Regions from separate parts of the Massilia sp. R2A-15 genome, predicted to be linked through region 1. Evidence: predicted binding sites of a transcription regulator. Region 1 holds the regulator's gene; each other region holds the start of a gene.
What was found. Region 1 encodes sigma-54, which starts transcription at its own class of promoters, with help from an activator protein. Its sites were predicted from a motif close to TGGCANGNAANCTGCTTT; they were not measured.
Positions count from the first base shown of each region.

Region 2: the regulator sigma-54 is predicted to act here: its motif matches at 2,093-2,110, upstream of Q4S45_RS00765 (PEP-CTERM sorting domain-containing protein).
Region 3: the regulator sigma-54 is predicted to act here: its motif matches at 2,675-2,692, upstream of glnA (type I glutamate--ammonia ligase).
Region 4: the regulator sigma-54 is predicted to act here: its motif matches at 2,344-2,361, upstream of Q4S45_RS19870 (PEP-CTERM sorting domain-containing protein).

Region 1 is NZ_CP131935.1:4,981,886-4,986,375, reverse strand. It holds gene Q4S45_RS22980 (enoyl-CoA hydratase/isomerase family protein) at 1-818, opposite strand, end outside; gene hpf (ribosome hibernation-promoting factor, HPF/YfiA family) at 911-1,264, opposite strand; gene Q4S45_RS22970 (RNA polymerase factor sigma-54) at 1,334-2,830, opposite strand; gene lptB (LPS export ABC transporter ATP-binding protein) at 2,834-3,592, opposite strand; gene lptA (lipopolysaccharide transport periplasmic protein LptA) at 3,589-4,155, opposite strand; gene lptC (LPS export ABC transporter periplasmic protein LptC) at 4,189-4,490, opposite strand, start outside.
Region 2 is NZ_CP131935.1:172,920-177,409, forward strand. It holds gene Q4S45_RS00755 (M48 family metallopeptidase) at 1-264, shown strand, start outside; gene Q4S45_RS00760 (pseudouridine synthase) at 268-1,185, shown strand; gene Q4S45_RS00765 (PEP-CTERM sorting domain-containing protein) at 1,242-2,063, opposite strand; gene Q4S45_RS00770 (exodeoxyribonuclease III) at 2,208-2,981, opposite strand; gene pyrE (orotate phosphoribosyltransferase) at 3,070-3,732, shown strand; gene gatB (Asp-tRNA(Asn)/Glu-tRNA(Gln) amidotransferase subunit GatB) at 3,991-4,490, opposite strand, start outside.
Region 3 is NZ_CP131935.1:484,690-489,179, reverse strand. It holds gene glnL (nitrogen regulation protein NR(II)) at 1-520, opposite strand, end outside; gene Q4S45_RS02285 (DUF4124 domain-containing protein) at 517-1,011, opposite strand; gene glnA (type I glutamate--ammonia ligase) at 1,193-2,608, opposite strand; gene Q4S45_RS02275 (rhodanese-like domain-containing protein) at 2,871-3,329, shown strand; gene Q4S45_RS02270 (TAXI family TRAP transporter solute-binding subunit) at 3,326-4,490, opposite strand, start outside.
Region 4 is NZ_CP131935.1:4,318,640-4,323,129, forward strand. It holds gene Q4S45_RS19865 (hypothetical protein) at 1-2,162, shown strand, start outside; gene Q4S45_RS19870 (PEP-CTERM sorting domain-containing protein) at 2,393-2,956, shown strand; gene Q4S45_RS19875 (nucleotide sugar dehydrogenase) at 3,210-4,490, shown strand, end outside.

The DNA of each region.
Region 1 (4,490 bases):
AGCGGCGAGCGCTTCTTCATTGCGGCCAGCGCCTTCTGCGCGAACACGCCTTCGTCCTTCTCCAGCGACGCCATGATCGCTTCGACGGTCGACTCGCCGAAATGGTGGTCGATCGACGCGCGCTCCGCTTCGAGCACGCTCGGGCCGGCCGAGAACGGCGCGGCAAATTGCGTGATCGCCGCGCGCAGTTCGCTGCCCGGCGTATCTTCGATCAGTTGGGCCAGCGCGGGCATCTGGGCCTGCGGCACGAAGGTGTCGGCCAGGCCCGCGTACAGCGCATCGGCGGCGCGCACCGTCAGGCCCGTCAGGCCGAGGTAAAGGCCAAGCTTGCCCGGCGCGCGCGCCAGAAAGTAGCTGCCGCCGACATCCGGGAACAGGCCGATGTTCACCTCGGGCATAGCCAGCTTGGTGCCATCGGTAACCACGCGCAGGCCGGTGTCCGGGCCCGCTTCGGAGATGCCAAGGCCGCCGCCCATCACCACGCCGTCCATCAACGCCACGTACAGCTTTGGGTAGAAGTGGATCAGGTGGTTGAGCGTGTACTCTTCGGTGAAGAAGTCTTCCAGCGAGGCGCTGCCGCCGGTGGTCGGCAGGGTGCCGACGTCGTGGAAGTAGCGGATGTCGCCGCCGGCGCACAGCGCCTTGTCGGTGCTGCTGCGCAGGACCACGGCGTCCACCGCGGGATCGTCGCGCCATGCCAGCAGCACGTCGGACAGCGCGCGGATCATCTCCAGCGACAGCGAGTTGAGCGTGCGCGGACGGTCCAGGGTGATGATGCCGGTGCGGTTGGCGATGCGGGTTTTGACGAAGTCGGTCATGGTGGCTGTCGAAGACGGAAAAAGCGTATTTTATCCGACCGCGCAAATGAAAAGGGCGCCGACGGCGCCCTCGCTTTCAGGTGATGCCTGCCTTATGCGGCGGCGGGGAGCTCAGGCTCCTGCAAGTGCTTGATGGCCTGGTGGTTGTGCTCCTGCACTTGGGATTTGTATTTCATGACCTGGCGATCGAGCTTGTCGATCAGGGCGTCGATGGCCGCGTACAGGTCGGACGACAGGCTGGCGACGTTCACGGTTTTACCCGGCAGCCTTAGGTTGATTTCGGCTTTTTGCCGTTTTTCTTTTTCAGTCAGATTATCGACGGTGAGGATCACGGCGATATCGATCACTTGATCGAAATGGCGCTTCACTCGCTCCAGTTTGTTCTGTACGTATTCACGGATGGCTGGGGTCACTTCGAGATGATGTCCACTGATTGTGAGATTCATACACACTCCTTTGATGATGTCGCTAGCTGTTCGTGCGTCATAAGCGCAGAGGGACAGTGTGAGGTCGATCTACAAACTTTTGCGGAGGGCGACGGGCGGGATCTTGAGCGCTTCACGGTATTTGGCCACCGTGCGTCGTGCAATGACCATCCCCTGTTCCCCCAGCATGTCTGCGATCTTACTGTCTGATAAAGGGTTTTTAGGGTCTTCGGCTCCTGTGAGTTGCACGATGAGTGCCCGTATCGCCGTGGAGGATGCTTCCCCTCCTGCTTCGGTGGCGACGTGGCTCCCAAAAAAGTATTTCAACTCAAACATACCATGCGGTGTAAGCATGTATTTCTGGGTTGTCACACGAGATATCGTACTCTCGTGTAGTCCCAGTGTATCAGCAATTTCGCGCAGCACAAGTGGACGCATGGCAACCGCGCCGTGCGAGAAAAAGTTCCGTTGCCGCTCAACAATCGCCTCGGCCACGCGCAAGATCGTGTCGAAGCGCTGGCGCATATTCTTGATCAGCCACTTCGCCTCCTGCAGCTGGGCGCCCAGCTGGCCCTCGCCCTTGCCGTTCTTGAGCAGGTTGGCGTACATGCTGTTGACGCGAAGGCGCGGCATCACATCCTGGTTCAGCGACACGGTCCAGCCGTTCTTCGAGCGCCGCACGATCACGTCCGGCACCACGTAGTCGGAGGCGCCGGAGCCGAACGCGGCGCCCGGATGCGGATTGCACTGGCGAATCACGGCCTGCGCCTCGCGCAGGTCCTCGTCGTCGCAGTCGAGGGCTTTTTTCAGCTTGTTGAAGTCGCGCTGGGCGAACCACGCGAGGTGCTTGCAGACGATGTCGAGCGCCATGCGCCGCGTCACCAGCGGCACGTGGGGCATGCGGCGGATCTGCAGCGCCAGGCATTCGGACGCGTTGCGGGCGCCCACGCCGACCGGGTCGAAGCTTTGCAGCAGCGACAGCGCGGTCTTGAGTTCGTCGATGTCGATCTCGAGCTCGGGCGGCAGGCGCTCGAGGATCTCTTCGAGCGTTTCGGTCAGGTAGCCGTTGTCGTCGAGCGCGTCGATCATCAGTTCGACCAGCGCGCGGTCGCGCGTGTCGAGCATCGCCAGGCGCATCTGCTCCATCAAATGGTCGCGCAAGGTGGTGGCCGACGCTTCGATCTGCGGGCGCGAATCCTCGTCGTCGGGCGTCTTGTTGCGGCCCGCCTCGCCCCAGTCCTCGCTGTCGCCGCCGGCCGCCTCCGGGGATTCTCCCTCGCCGCCGCCCTCGCCTTCACCGGCGGCGGGCGCGTCGCCGCTGCCCTCGCCTGGCGGCGCGTCCTGCGCGCCCGGGGCCGGCGCGGCCTCGCCCGGCGTGGCGGGAGCGCCGATTGCGCCATCGGCCAGCAGGCGCACCGAGTTGTCGAGCGGGTCGTCGAGCCGTTCGAGCAGCGGATTATCGGACAGCAGCTGGGTCAGTTCCTGGTGCAGCTCGAGCGTGGACAACTGCAGCAGACGGATCGACTGCTGCAGCTGCGGCGTGAGCGCGAGGTGTTGGGAAGTCCGTAGTTGCAGTGACTGTTTCATGGCTTACATCCGGAAATGTTCGCCCAGGTACACGCGCCGCACCGATTCGTCCGCGATGATATCGTCAGGACGGCCCGAAGCGAGCACCGCACCCTGGTTGATAATATACGCGCGATCGCAGATGCCGAGCGTCTCGCGCACGTTATGGTCGGTAATGAGCACGCCGATGCCGCGCTCCTTTAGGAAGCGCACGATGCGCTGGATCTCGATCACGGCGATCGGATCGACGCCGGCGAACGGCTCGTCGAGCAGCACGAAGCGCGGATTGGTGGCCAGCGCGCGCGCGATCTCGACGCGGCGCCGCTCGCCGCCCGACAGCGACATCGCCTGGTTCTCGCGCAGCTTCTCGATCTGCAGGTCGGCCAGCAGCGTATCGAGACGCTCGTTGATCTGGTCCTTGGTCAGCGCCTTGCCGTCCACCTTCTGCAGCTCCAGCACGGCGCGGATGTTGTCCTCCACCGTCAGCTTGCGGAATACCGAGGCTTCCTGCGGCAGGTAGGACAGGCCCAGCACCGCGCGGCGGTGGATCGGCAGGCTGGAGATGTCGACGCCGGAGATGTCGATCGAGCCGGCGTCCGACGGCACCAGGCCGACGATCATGTAGAACGAGGTGGTCTTGCCGGCGCCGTTCGGGCCGAGCAGGCCGACCACTTCGCCGCATTCGACCTGCAGCGAAACGTCGCGCACCACCAGCCGCTTGCCGTAGCTCTTTTGCAGGCCGCGCACGATCAGGGTGTTACCGCAGGATTTTGTCTCCATCATTGCTTTCCTGGGGCAGGCGTGGCGGGCGCCGGACGCTTGGGATGGTCGAAGGTGAACTCCACGCGGCCGCCGCCAACCTTGCTCTGGCCGGAAGGGGTGTTGATCGCCGCGAACTGCTCCTTGCGACTGTCGTAGGAAAGGAAAGGCCCTTCGGCGCGGTCGGTCACGCGGCTGCCCTCCAGGTTGGTCACCCTTGCGCGGCCGGACAGCTTGATGATGTCGGTCTTGTTGTCGTAGTCGATGCGTTCGGCCTCGCCCTCGACCCACAGGTCGGCGCCGCCGTCACGCTTCTGGCGGAACGTCGCGAGCGCGCCCGGCGCCGCCGTCAGCGTGGCGAAATTGTAGCCTTCCGGGTCTTCGGTGAGTTTCAGCTTGTCGCCCTTCATGACCACCGTGCCGCGGGTGAGCACCACGTTGCCTTCGAACGTGCCGCCCTGCTTGACCATGTCGGCCGTGCCGGTATCGGCCTTCACGTTGATCGGCTTGAGCGAATCGGCGCGCTCGGCCAGGGCGGCGCCGCCGGCCAGCATGCCTACCGCGATTGCCAACAAAATCTTCTTCATCTTTGCTCCCTGTTTCTTCTTGCCTGGTCCGCGTCAGCGTGCGCGCGGCGGAAAATTGAGCTGAACCCGGTTGTGCACGTCGAGCCGGCCGGTGGCGTTGTTGGCCTTCATGCCCACGCCGGCGAGGTTTGTCGTGCCAATCACGAGCTGGAATGGCTGCGCGGTTTCCATCCGGTCCTCGTCCGGGAACACGGTCAAGGCGTCGGTCTTGAGCGACATCGCCTGCATTGCGCCCTGCTGCGGGCGGCGGATGTCGACATCGCCCGCCAGGTCGACCAGGTTCTTATCCTGATCGACATGCGCGGTCTTCGCATGCATTGTCATCGGCGGCTTCT
Region 2 (4,490 bases), 220 kb from region 1:
GACGAGCGCGAAGCGGACTTGATCGGCCTGGATCTGGCCTCTCGCGCAGGCTTCGATCCGCGCGCCGGCGTCGCGTTGTGGCAGAAGATGGCCGCGCTGAACAAGCGCCAGCCGCTGACGTTCCTGTCGACCCACCCGAGCGGCGCGAATCGGATAGAGCTGATCAACGAGCACATGAACGCGCTGCTCCCGGTGTACGCACGCGCCAGGAGCACCAACGTGGCGCAGCTGCCGCCGTACCGCACCACCGCACTTCCGAACTAGGCGATGGGACGGCAAGCTGAAAAAAACGCCTTCGTACCGCTGCCGATCGTGCGCGGCGTGGCGCCCAGCTATCTGTGGCTGCCGCACGGCCGCTGGGACGGCATGCTGGCCTTCCTGATCGACCAGTTTCCCGCGGTGGATGAAGCGTCGTGGCGCGACCGCATGGCGCGCGGCCAGGTGGTTGACGGCGCCGGCACGCCGCTAAAGCCCGACAGCGCGGTGCGGCCCGGCGCGCGCATCTGGTACTACCGTGAGCTCGATGCCGAGACGCCGATCCCGTTCGAGGAAAGAGTGCTGTTTCAGGACGAGCACCTGGTGGTGGTGGACAAGCCGCACTTCGTGCCGATGACGCCGTCCGGCCGCTTCCTGCGCGAGACCTTGCTGGTGCGGCTGAAGGACAAGCTGGCGCTGCCCGACCTGACGCCGATCCACCGCCTCGACCGCGAAACGGCCGGCGTGGTCGTGTTCTCGGCGAACCAGCGCTCGCGCGGCGCCTATCAGTCGCTGTTCCAGAAACGCAGCGTGAAGAAGGTGTACGAAGCGCTGGCCGCGCCGCTGGCGCTGGATTACCCGTATCTGCATCGGAGCCGCATGGTCGATGCCGACCAGTTCTTTCTGATGAAGGAAGAGCAGGGAGAGCCGAATTCGGAAACCATCGTCGAGATGATCGAGATGCGCGGCGAGCTGGCGCTGTACCGCCTGCATCCGCACACGGGCCGCAAGCACCAGCTGCGCGTGCACATGGCATCGCTGGGGGCGCCGATCGTCAACGACGCCTTCTACCCGGTTGCGCTGCCGTGCAAGGGCGACGACTTCACGCGGCCGCTGCAGCTGCTGGCGCGTTCGATTGCCTTCCCCGATCCGCTGACTGGCGCGCAGCGCAGCTTCAGCAGCGAACGCATTCTGATCCAAACGCGCTGACGCCAGGCGTAAAAAAACCGCGTCAGGAGACGCGGCTTCCGGGCCAGCGCTTGCGATCAGCCCTTGATGCGGCGCTGACGACGCGCCAGTCCAAATCCGGCCATTGCGACGCCGAACAGCGCCATCGATGCCGGCTCCGGGACGGCGTTCGCTTCGATCTGCACATTGATGTCGCTCGACTTGTCCCAACCGTTGCCATTGGAATTGACCGTGCTGACGAAGTCGAGGTTTGCGCCGTTTTGGACGAATTCCTTGAACAAGTTATCCGCGCCATCCGCGGGCGCGACGCCGGCAGCCGCATTCGATGCGTGCATGAAGAACGGACGGAAAGTCGTTTCCGCCGTATTGTCGAGACCAGCGACCGAGAAGTTCTGAAGTTCGCCGCCAGTGACCGTCCAGTTCAGGTTGTTGAAGTCGATCTCGAAGATGTTCAGCAGGTTCCCGAACGATTCGTAATTCTCGCCGCCCGCGTATTGGACCTTCTTGATGGTGATGTTGGCGTTGTCCGTGGTGTTGCCGGTGGTGTTGCCCGACATCAGGTTTGTGAGCGAATTACCGGCGCCGCCGCCGTACAGCGAAATCGAGCTGTAACGGTCGGCGATCAGCGAGGCCGAATTGTTAGATGTAAGCCCGATCACGGCCCAGACGCGTACCGTACTAATATTCCACGTACCTGCGGCAAGCGTGAAATCATCACCGGTGTACTTCGGCGGAGTGGCCTGGTTCGAGCCCCACGCGACGTTGCTGCGGCTGGCGCCAAAACTGTCGTTCAGGTTAGCGGTCGGCAAGCCGCGATCGAAAACAACAGGCGCTGCGTGCGGGGCCGCGCTGGCGAGGATTAATGCGGCAACGGGGGCTTTCAGGATCATTTTGAACATTTTCACTCCTTATGTTAAGTATTGCACATAAAGCATAAAACGTGCCTGAAATCACCGTTCCAAAATCTATAATTGAAACAATGAGTTAAGTGAGACGCCTTAAGTCATGGTCATCATGCTGTAAGAAAACTCGACAGGCTAGCCTCAATCTTCGTGATACTCAATGATCAAAGGCGCATGATCGGAGAAGCGCTCGTCCTTGTAGATCGCGACCGCCTTGGCCTTGCCCGCAATGCCTGGTGTGGCGACGTGATAGTCGATGCGCCACCCAACGTTCTTGGCCCAGGCCTGGCCGCGGTTGCTCCACCAGGTGTACTGCTCCTCGCGCTTGTCCAGGCCGCGGTGCACATCGACGAAACCCACCTCATCGAAGATGCGCGTCAGCCAAGCGCGTTCTTCGGGCAGGAAGCCCGAGTTCTTCTTGTTGCCCTTCCAGTTCTTCAGGTCGATCTCGTTGTGCGCGATGTTCCAGTCGCCGCAGATGACCACTTCGCGGCCCTCGGCCTTCAGTTCCAGCAGGTGCGGCAGGAACACTTCCATGAAACGGAACTTGGCTTCCTGGCGCTCCGGCGACGACGAGCCGGACGGGCAGTACACCGAAATGATGGTCAGGTTGCCGAAATCGCAGCGGGTGTAGCGGCCCTCGGCGTCGAATTCGGCGCAGCCGAAGCCGGTGCGCATCGCGTCCGGCTTGGTGCGGCTGTACACGCCGGTGCCGGAATAGCCCTTCTTCTCGGCATAGTGGAAATGGCCATGATAGCCGCCGGGCGCCAGAAATTCCTCGGTCATGTCGCCGTGCTGCGCCTTCAGCTCCTGCACGCAGATGAAGTCGGCGTCCTGCGCCGCCATCCAGTTGAAAAAACCTTTTTTGTGGGCGGAGCGGATTCCGTTGAGGTTCGCGGAGATAATTTTAGGCATGGTTCCAGTGGGCAAAAGAAGGAGGGCGCGTGCGCTTGCGGTGGCGCGGGATTAAAATACAGCCACTTTTTTATCGACAGGGGTCATCGTGGACAATTTGCGGCAACAGTTTATCGCGTTTTCAGTCTCGGCGGGGGTGTTGCGCTTCGGGGAATTCACGACCAAGGCGGGGCGCCTGTCGCCGTACTTCTTCAATGCGGGCCTGTTCCACGAAGGCGCCACGCTGGCGCAGCTGGCGCAGTTCTACGCGCAGACGCTGCTCGACTCCGGCGTCGAATTCGACATGCTGTTCGGGCCCGCGTACAAGGGCATCACGCTGGCGTCGGCGACCGCGGTGGCGCTGGCGGGCAAGGGGCGCAACACCTCGTTCGCCTTCAACCGCAAGGAAGCGAAGGACCACGGCGAGGGCGGCACCATCGTCGGCGCCAAGCTGCAGGGCAAGGTCGTCATCATCGACGACGTGATTTCGGCCGGCACCTCGGTGCGCGAATCGGTCGACATGATCCGCGCCGCCGGCGCCGAGCCTTGCGCTGTGCTGATCGCGCTGGACCGGATGGAGCGCTCGGGCGCCGACGGCGCGCTGTCGGCCAGTTCGGCGGTGCAGGAAGTGAGCCGCGAGTTTGGCATCCCGGTCATCTCGATCGGCAACCTCGACGACTTGTTCAGCTATCTGTCGCGTGAAGGCGCCGACCCGGAGCTGGCGCGCTATCGCGATGCGGTGTCGGCGTATCGGGCGCGTTACGGGGTGTAAAAATTATGCAATTTTTTGCATAATCAGCATGGATTCCCGCCTGCGCGGGAATGACAGCTTTAGGGCCAACATACTTTGATACGTCATTCCCGCGCAGGCGGGAATCCATACCGAGCATGATCAATCGGTATATCGAAACACGCCTGCGGTCCGAACTAAAGCACCTCGCGCGGGGTCAAAATGACATGGTCATTTTGGATCTGACCCGCTAAACAAAACGGCGACCCTCGGGTCGCCGTTTTTGTAAGCGCCGCTGATTTAGCCGGCCAGCTTCTTCTTTAGCAGCTCCGTCAACTGCGCCGGATTGGCCTTGCCCTTCGACGCCTTCATCGCCTGGCCGATCAGCGCGTTGATCGCCGCTTCCTTGCCCGCGCGGTACTGCTCGACCGACTTGGCGTTCGCCGCCAGCACTTCATCGACGATCGCTTCCAACGCGCCGCTGTCCGAAATCTGGCGCAGGCCCTTCTGGTCGATGATCGCGTCGGCGATCTTCTCGTCGCTCGATTTCGCTTCCCACATCGCCGCGAACACTTCCTTGGCGATCTTGTTGGAGATCGTGCCGTCGGCGATGCGCACCAGCAGCAGCGCCAGCTGCGACGCTTCCACCGGCGAGTCGGCGATGGCGACGTTCTCGCGGTTCAGGGTAGAGGCGACGTCGCCCATCAGCCAGTTGGCAGCCGCCTTGGCGTTCTGCTTGCCGGCGGTCGCCACGACAGCCTCGAAATACGCAGCCATCTCGTGCGACGAGGTCAGGATCA
Region 3 (4,490 bases), 530 kb from region 1:
GGGTGTATTCGCGCAGCGCGCTCAGGTGCACGGCCGGCAGCTCGAGTTCGAGCAGCTGGGCCGCGCCGCGAATGCCGCCCAGCGGGTTCTTGATCTCGTGCGCCAGGTTGCGGATCAGTTCCTTGTTGACCTGGCTCTGGTCGAGGATGCGCTCCTCGCGGTCGAGCTTCAACTGCTGGACGTTCTCGCGCAGCTCGACCACCACGTCGCCTTCGCCGGTCGCGCTGACGATGCTGTGCACGTGCAGCGGCTCGCGCCCGGCGCGCTCGAGCATCAGGTCCTGCCGCATGTCCGCGTACTTGTGGGCCAGCGCCTGGGCGCAAAGCTTGGCCAGCTCGTCGGCGTTGGCGAACAGCGCGGTCAGCTGCATGCGCGCCAGCGATTTGGCGGACGTCTCGAGCAGGTGCTCGGCGGCGGCGTTGGCATACACGATGCCGCCGTCGGGGCCGACCAGCAATACCGCCGACGCCAGCAGGTCGAGGCCGGCCAGGCGCGCGGCGGCCGCTGCGTTGCGGCTCATCGGATGTTCGCGATCTCGCGCTTCAATGCGTCGATGTTCTTCTCGGCGCGGCCGATGTTGTCCTTCATCTGGGCCACGCGTTCCTGGTACTTGGCGTAATTGCGTTCGCCGCCCTGGCGCTCCGGCTCACCGTTGTTGAAGTCGCGGCGCAGCTCGGCCAGCTTCTTCTCCTCGTCGCGCAATTCGTCGGTGAGGATGCCGCGGCGGTCGTCGTCGCGCGCCTTCTGCTGCGAGGTGTTCACTTTCGGGAAGTCGGCCGGCACCACCGCCGGCGCGGCCGCGCGCGCGGGCGCGGCGCTGCGATGCTGGGGCGGCGCGGGAATCTGGCCCAGTCCTTCAAGCACCTTGCAGTTGCGCTTGTTGATGTCGGTGAATTCGATGCGGCCGTCGGCGTCGACGCACTTGTAAATGGTGGTGTCGGCGTGCGCGGCGGCGCCGCACAGCAGCAGCGCGAGGGTTGCAAAGGCAGGTCCGGCAAGACGGCTTGTCATTGGCATCAGGGCAGCACGCGGCGGGCGTGCGGTAATTTGGCTCAACGTCGAATATACAACATCCGAAAAAAAACGCGACGAAAGCTGTGGCTTTCATCGCGCTTTTTACACGGCATTTACACATTCGATGTCAGCATGTTCACGCAAGCTGACATCGCGATAACGCCTTTTGTCGAATTGCTTACAGCGAGTAGTACATGTCGAATTCGGCCGGATGCGTGGTCATGCGCATGCGCTGCACGTCCTGCATCTTCAGCTCGATGTAGGCGTCGATCATGCTGTCGCTGAACACGCCGCCGCGGGTCAGGAACTCGCGGTCCTTGTCCAGCGCCTCGAGCGCTTCTTCCAGCGACGAGCAGACGGTCGGGATCAGCGCGTCTTCTTCCGGCGGCAGGTGGTACAGGTCTTTCGACGCTGCCTCGCCCGGATGAATCTTGTTGGCGATGCCGTCCAGGCCGGCCATCAGCAGCGCGGCGAAGCACAGGTAGACGTTGGCCAGCGGGTCCGGGAAGCGGGTCTCGATGCGGCGGCCCTTCGGGTTCGCCACGTGCGGGATGCGGATCGAGGCCGAGCGGTTGCGGGCCGAGTAGGCCAGCTTGACCGGCGCTTCGAAGCCAGGCACCAGGCGCTTGTACGAGTTGGTGCCTGGGTTGGTGATCGCGTTCAGGGCCTTGGCGTGCTTGATGATGCCGCCGATGTAGAACAGCGCGGTCTCCGACAGGCCGGCGTAGCCGTCGCCGGCGAACAGGTTCTTGCCATCCTTCCAGATCGACTGGTGCACGTGCATGCCCGAGCCGTTGTCGCCGACGATAGGCTTCGGCATGAAGGTGGCGGTCTTGCCGTAGCTGTGCGCCACGTTCCACACCACGTACTTCAGGTTCTGGGTCCAGTCGGCGCGCTCGACCAGGGTCGAGAACTTGGTGCCGATTTCGTTCTGGCCGGCGCCGGCCACTTCATGGTGGTGCACTTCGACCGGGATGCCCATCGCTTCGAGGATCAGACACATCTCCGAGCGCATGTCCTGGAACGAGTCGACCGGCGGGACCGGGAAGTAGCCGCCTTTGACGGTCGGACGGTGGCCGTGGTTGCCACCTTCGGTTTTCGCGTCGGTGGCCCACGAGGACTCGTCCGAATCGATCTTCACGAAGCAGCCCGACATGTCGATCTTCCAGCGCACGGAGTCGAAGATGAAGAATTCAGGCTCGGGACCGAAGTAGGCGGTGTCGCCCTGGCCGGACGACTTGAGGTAGGCTTCGGCGCGCTTGGCGATCGAGCGCGGGTCGCGGTCGTAGCCCTTGCCGTCGGATGGCTCGATCACGTCGCACTGCATGAACAGCGTGGTCTCTTCCATGAACGGGTCGATGTTGGCGGTGTTCGGGTCCGGCATCAGGATCATGTCGGACGCTTCGATGCCCTTCCAGCCGGCGATCGAGGAGCCGTCGAAGGCGTGGCCGGACTCGAATTTGTCGAGATCGAAATGGGACACCGGCACGGTCACGTGCTGCTCTTTGCCGCGCGTATCCGCAAAACGGAAATCAACGAATTTGACTTCGTTGTCCTTGGCCATCTTCAACACTTCTGCGGCGGTCTTTGCCATTCAAATCTCCTAAATTAAAAAGGGGGTGCGCATCGCCAACGGGTTGCGCAAACTCACAGCGCATTCGTAGCAGTTTCCATGCCAGCCACAATTGGGCGGCGGCAAGCAGAACATCGACGGGGAACACTGGTTGAGAACGCCATTCTGCACCATTTTGGTGCATTTCTGACGGATCGCACCAATTTGGTGCTGCATGCCCCAAAAGTGCGAATTTGCTACTGACTCTATAATAGGCCATCCACTGCCCTACGGGAACCCAGCCATGAACGTCGTCGACCAACTTCTCGCCACTGCCCGCCAGCGCGGGGCCGACCAGCCGTACGCCGGCGCCGTGACGCCGCAGGAAGCGTTCGAGCTGCTGCAGGCCGAGCCGAACGCCAAGCTGGTCGACGTGCGCACCAATGCCGAGCGCCACTGGGTCGGCCAGGTGCTGCTGCCGCCCGGCCAGCACGCGGCGGTCGAATGGAGCAGCTGGCCGAGCGGCACCGCCAATCCGCAGTTCGTCGAGCAGCTGTGCGAGGTGGCCGGCAAGAACGACGTGCTGCTGTTCCTGTGCCGCTCCGGCGTGCGCTCGCGCCATGCGGCCAAGCTGGCCACCGAGCACGGCTTCCACAACGCCTTCGACATCCTCGAAGGCTTCGAAGGCGACAAGGACGCCGAGGGCCACCGCAAGCAGGTCGCCGGCTGGTGCAAGGCCGGCCTGCCCTGGATCGGCGGCTAGCGCGCCAAGGCGGCCGCGGTCTTCATCGTCAGCACGCGCTGGCGCACGAAATTGATGTGGCTGCGCAGGCCGTACAGGCTGTCGGCAAACGCCAGCGGGATCGACATGCGGTTGACGCGCTCCTCGATTTCTTCGAGCCGCTTGAGCAGCTCGGCGCAGATCTGGTCGCGGCGCGGGCCGTCGGCCTCGTCGAGCGCCTGCTCCACCGCGCGCAGCTGGCCGTACCAGCGGTACACGCGCGACTTGATGCGCCACACGTACAGCGGCGGCACCACTTTCGAAAACGGGATGATCAGGGCGGCCAGCGCGACCACCACCACCCACAGGCGGTCGAACAGGTTGGCGACCCAGAACGGCATGTAGCGCTGCAGCAGCGGCGGGCCGTCCTTGTAGAACTTTGCCGCCTCGCGCGCGACCGGGATCTCGGTGTATTGCGGTGACGGGAACTGGCCCTGCTTCTGGAACCAGCCGGCGCCGCCATGGATCTCGCTGGCGGCCTGCACGAACAGTTCGACCAGCGCCGGGTGCAGGTTGGCGCGCGCGACCAGGGTGGCGGTCGGCGCGATCAGGTGATAGTCCTGCGGCGGCAGGTCGCGCCCGAGATCGACGATCCCGCGCGGCAGCACCACGTGCGACAGGAACGGCAGGCGCCGCGCATAGGCCTCGGCCTGGTCGAAGTTGAACAGCTTGATGCCGGGCGTTTGCAGCAGCATCTGCACCAGCAGCGCGTCAGGGCCGGACGAGAACACCAGGCCGTCGATGCGCCCATCGAGCAGCTCCACCACCGCCGGCGTGTTTTCCAGCGCGCCGATGGTCAGGTCGGCCGGCTCGACGCCGTTCAGCGCCAGCACCTGGCGGAACAGTTTCGGCGTGCCGGTGCCTTCGGGACCGAGGTTGATCTTCAGGCCCTTGAGCTGATTGAGCTGGGTGACCTTGACCGGCTCGCGCAGGAACAGCCACACCGGCTCGGTAAACAGGCTGCCCAGCGACATCAGGCCCTTGCGATGCGCCTCGGCTTCGCTGGTCGAGCCGCTCTGGACAAAAGCGACATCGACCTTGCCTTCGTTGAGGCGCTGCAGGTTGTCCTGCGAGCCGAGCGAGCGCACCTGCGTGACCTTGATGTGGTCCTTCGCCAGCAGCGCCGCGTACTTCTTGCCGAAT
Region 4 (4,490 bases), 660 kb from region 1:
AGAAAACCTTTCCCCGCCTGATCGCCTTGATCTGCACGACTTCACTGGTCGCATGCGGCGGTGGCGGCGCCGGGGCCTCGTCGGCGCTCGATGCAGCCGCGCCCGCCGCCACAACCGTCATGGGGGCGACGTTCACCTCGATCGGCTCTCCGACTCTGGCCCCGGTCGCCAAGAAGACCTCGGTGCCGGTCACCAGCGCGACGCTTGAAAGCACGACCAAGGCAGCGCAATCGCAGGTGCCGGTTACCTTCGGCCAGGTGTTCGCCAAGGGCGACGTGCAGCCGAACGTTGAAATGGTCGGCGTGCTGCCGGACGGCAGCACGATCGCCCTGCAGGTCGACGCCAAGGCCAATCACGCGGACGGCTCGCTGCGCCACGCAGTGCTTTCCGCGGTGATGCCGCAACTGGCGCCCGGCCAGAGCACCGTCATCTCCCTCAACAAGACCAGCACCACCCGCGCCGCGCAGTCGAGCACCCCGGCGGCCCTACTTGGCGCCGGCTTTACCGCCGCGGTCAACCTGACGGTCAACGGTCAAGCCTATTCCGTGTCCGCCGACGCGCTTCTGAAGAGCGGCAAATACACCACCTGGCTGGCCGGCCCGCTCGTCAACGAATGGCACGTCTCGGCCCCGCTCAAGACGGCGGCCGGCGTCGAGCATCCGCACCTGAGTGCACGCTTTGCGATCCGCTCGTATACCGGCTTGAACAAGGCGCGGGTTGACGTGACGGTCGAAAACGACTGGGCGTACGAACCGAATCCAAGCAATTTCACCTATGATGCCGCGATTACGGTCGGTGGCCAGACCGCCTACCAGAAACTCGGGCTGACCCACCTGCACCACGCCCGCTGGCGCAAACTGGCGTGGTGGGGAAGCGCGCCGGAAGTTCATATAAAGCATAACCAGGCGTATCTGATTGCCTCGCGCGCGGTTCCTAATTACGACCAGTCCATCACGTTCTCGGAATCGACGCTCGCCGCGCTCCGGTCCGAGTTCTCCGGCAGCGCCACCGAGCCGATGGGCACCGGGATGTCCATTCCCTATATGCCGACCACCGGTGGCCGCAGGGATATCGGCCTGATGCCGGGCTGGGCCGCGACCTACCTGCTGACGATGGACAAGCGCGCCAAGGAGGTCACGCTGGGCACGGCCGACCTGGCTGGAAGCTATTCGTCGCACTACCGCGACAAAAATACCGATCGCCCGATCAGCCTGTTCGATTACCCGTACATGACCATCATCGACCCGCACGTCGAGGATACCCGGAACCCAGCCACGGGCAAGACCGAAGCCTTCCCCGCATGCAACAACTGCGCTACGCCGAACACCTTCGACGGATCGCACCAGCCCGCCCTGGCCTACCTGCCTTATCTGGTGACCGGCGATTACTACTACCTGGAAGAGCTTCAATTCTGGGCAATGGCCAACGTGTTCGCTTCGGTCCCGGACTACCGCGAGAGCATCAAGGGACTGCTCCATACCGACCAGGTGCGCGGACAGGCATGGAGTCTGCGCACCCTGAGCGAGGCGGCATACATCACGCCGGATGGCCATCCCCTTAAACAGACGTTCGAGACGATCCTGTCGAACAACCTCGACTGGTATAACAACAAGTATTCGACCAATCCATCGGCGAATTCGCTTGGCGTGATCATGGAACAGGCACTCGTCTATACGGACGAGACGGGCTTGGCGCCATGGCAGGACGATTACTTTACGGCCGCCGCGGGCCGTGCGGCGGAGCTCGGGTACGACAAGGCAAACGCGCTGGTGGCGTGGAAATCGAAGTTTCCCATTTCGAGGATGACGGGAACCGGCGCGTGCTGGATCGATGCGGCGATCTACAGCATGGTCGTGCGCAGCACCAAGACCGCTCCGCTGTTTGCCGATATCGGCAGCGCCTACCGGGCCAGCCATACTGCAGCGTTCAATGCGCTCGCTTGCGCAGGACCTGAAATGGCTGCATCGCTGGGACTGAAAGTGGGAGAGATGACGGGCTACTCGAGCGCCGTCGACGGCATTCCTTCGACCATGCAGTCTGCCTTGGCATATAGTGCAAAAGCATCGCCGGTGGAAGGCGCCGCGGCGTGGAAGTTGTTCATGAGCCGCAGCGTCAAGCCCGACTACAGCCAGGGTCCGCAGTTCGCCGTCGTGCCCCGCTAAGCAATCGGCGGCACGCCGCCGGCCGCACCCAGACGCCCCGGTCGCAGCAACGCGCCCGGGGCTTTTGCGTTGATGGCAACCAGATCACGCCTGTCGGTATACTTTACAGTTGCCGGGTTGCGCCCCCCTCCGCCCCCGTTTTTCTCATTTGGATCAAAGGCTTGGCCCATTCCCCATGGCCCGGCACGATTATCGCTTAGATAAGATATTCCGCCAAATTGGAGACTCCCATGTCGATTCGCACCTGGAAAGCAATGCTTCTTGGTCTGTCGTTTTTTTGCTGCACATCGGTGTTTGCCGCGACGCTGACTGTCGACGTGACCGGGGTGCCCAGCAACGACGTATTCGGCGCGCCGGGCAATTCAGTGCTCACGTTCAACGTCGGCGCCAACACCGCCATCACCAGCATCACCTACGACGTCAGGCTAACCGCCCGGCCGCCTAGTTTCTTGTCGGAAATCTCATTGGCGCTGACCGATTCATCCGAGTCGGCGGGCGGATTTTTTGTCGCGGGCGGCGACGACGACTTCTCGGGCACCGCCTCTTACGCGGGCGTGCTGGACCTGGTGGCCAGCGGCGGCGCGTTCAGCGTGGGCAGCGACGGCATCCTGCGCCTGGAGTTCTTTGATCAGTTCAAGGATTTGCCGAGCGGCGTGCCGGACGGGATATGGAATTCCGGCACCCTGGTTTTCGGCTTGCAGGAACAAAGCGTGCCTGAGCCCGCCACCGGGCTGCTGATCGGTGCGGGCCTGATCGGGCTTGGCTGCTTCAGCCGCCGGCGGCGCCACGCCTGACCTGCTGTATTATTGGAAGCACGATTACCCTCCAAAGCCGCGTGCCCCGGTCGCGCGGGCCGTCGCGCGGCCCTCTCCCCCTCTTCGCCCCGCCCGATCCCCGTAGTGTTGTCGCACGGACTGGTTACTTGTACCGGTGACAATTTTCCGTTGACCATCTCCCGTACGACGTCCATACTGGACGAAATGCTATGATCGGGCTCGTCGCCGTATTTTACTGGTTGCAACATCAAAATTAACGCAAGGGGTTGAAGTGAGAATTTCAGTTTTCGGACTCGGATACGTAGGGGCGGTTTCCTGTGGTTGCCTGCCTGAGCTCGGCCATCAGGTCATTGGTGTCGATACCAATCCCCTCAAGGTGCAGATGATTAACGACGGCCAGTCGCCGGTGGTCGAGGAAGGCATCAACGAACTGATCACCGCAGCCGTCGCCGCCGGCCGCCTGCGCGCCACCCACGACGTCGAAGACGCCGTGCTCAACTCCGACGTTTCGCTCATTTCGGTCGCAACGCCATCGAATGCCGACTATTCGCCGAACCTGAGCGCGGTCGACGCGGTCATCCGCTCGATCGGCGCCGTCCTGCGCAAGAAGGATGGCCCGCACGTGATCGTGCTGCGCAGCACCGTGCCGCCGGGCACCACCGAAGACCGCATCCTGCCGATCCTGCTCGAAAGCTCGGGCCGCCAGATCGGCGACGGCCTGTCGCTCGTGTTCAACCCGGAGTTCCTGCGCGAAGGCAGCTCCGTCAAGGACTTCCACAATCCGCCGCAGACCGTCGTCGGCAGCCTGGGCGAAGCCGGCTACGCCGCGATGGAAGCGATGTACGCGGGCATTCCGGGCGCGTTCGTGCGCACCACCACCCAGGTGGCCGAATCGGTCAAGTACCTGTGCAATGTGTTCCACGCGCTGAAAATCGTGTTCGCCAACGAGGCCGGCTCGGTGCTCAAGGCCTGCGACCTCGACGGCCGCGAAGTGATGAAGATCTTCTGCCAGGATACCCAGCTCAATATTTCGCCGGCCTACCTGCGTCCCGGTTTCGCCTTCGGCGGCTCCTGCCTGCCCAAGGAAGTGAAGGGTTTCCTGACCATGGCGCGCGACCTCAACGTGCCGATCCCGACCCTGTCGGCGCTGCTCGACAGTAACGAGGCGCACATCAAGCGCGCCTACGACATGATCGCGCGCGACGGCCGCCGCAAGGTCGCGCTGTTCGGCCTGGCGTTCAAGCCGGGTACCGACGACATGCGCGACTCGCCGCTGGTGGCGTTGGCCGAACGCATGCTGGGCAAGGGCTTCGAGCTGGCGATCTTCGACCGCTTCGTCAAGATCAGCCGCCTGCTCGGCAAGAACAAGGAATTCATCGAGCGCGAGATTCCGCACCTCGACCGCCTGCTGTCCGACTCGCCGGAAGCGGTGCTGAAGGACGCCGAAGTGATCGTCATCGGCCACGCCGACGCCGAGGCGCGCCAGGCCATCATCGCGCACGCTAAAGGCCGCCGCATCATCGACTTGTCCGGCTACGCCGACCTGCGCGCC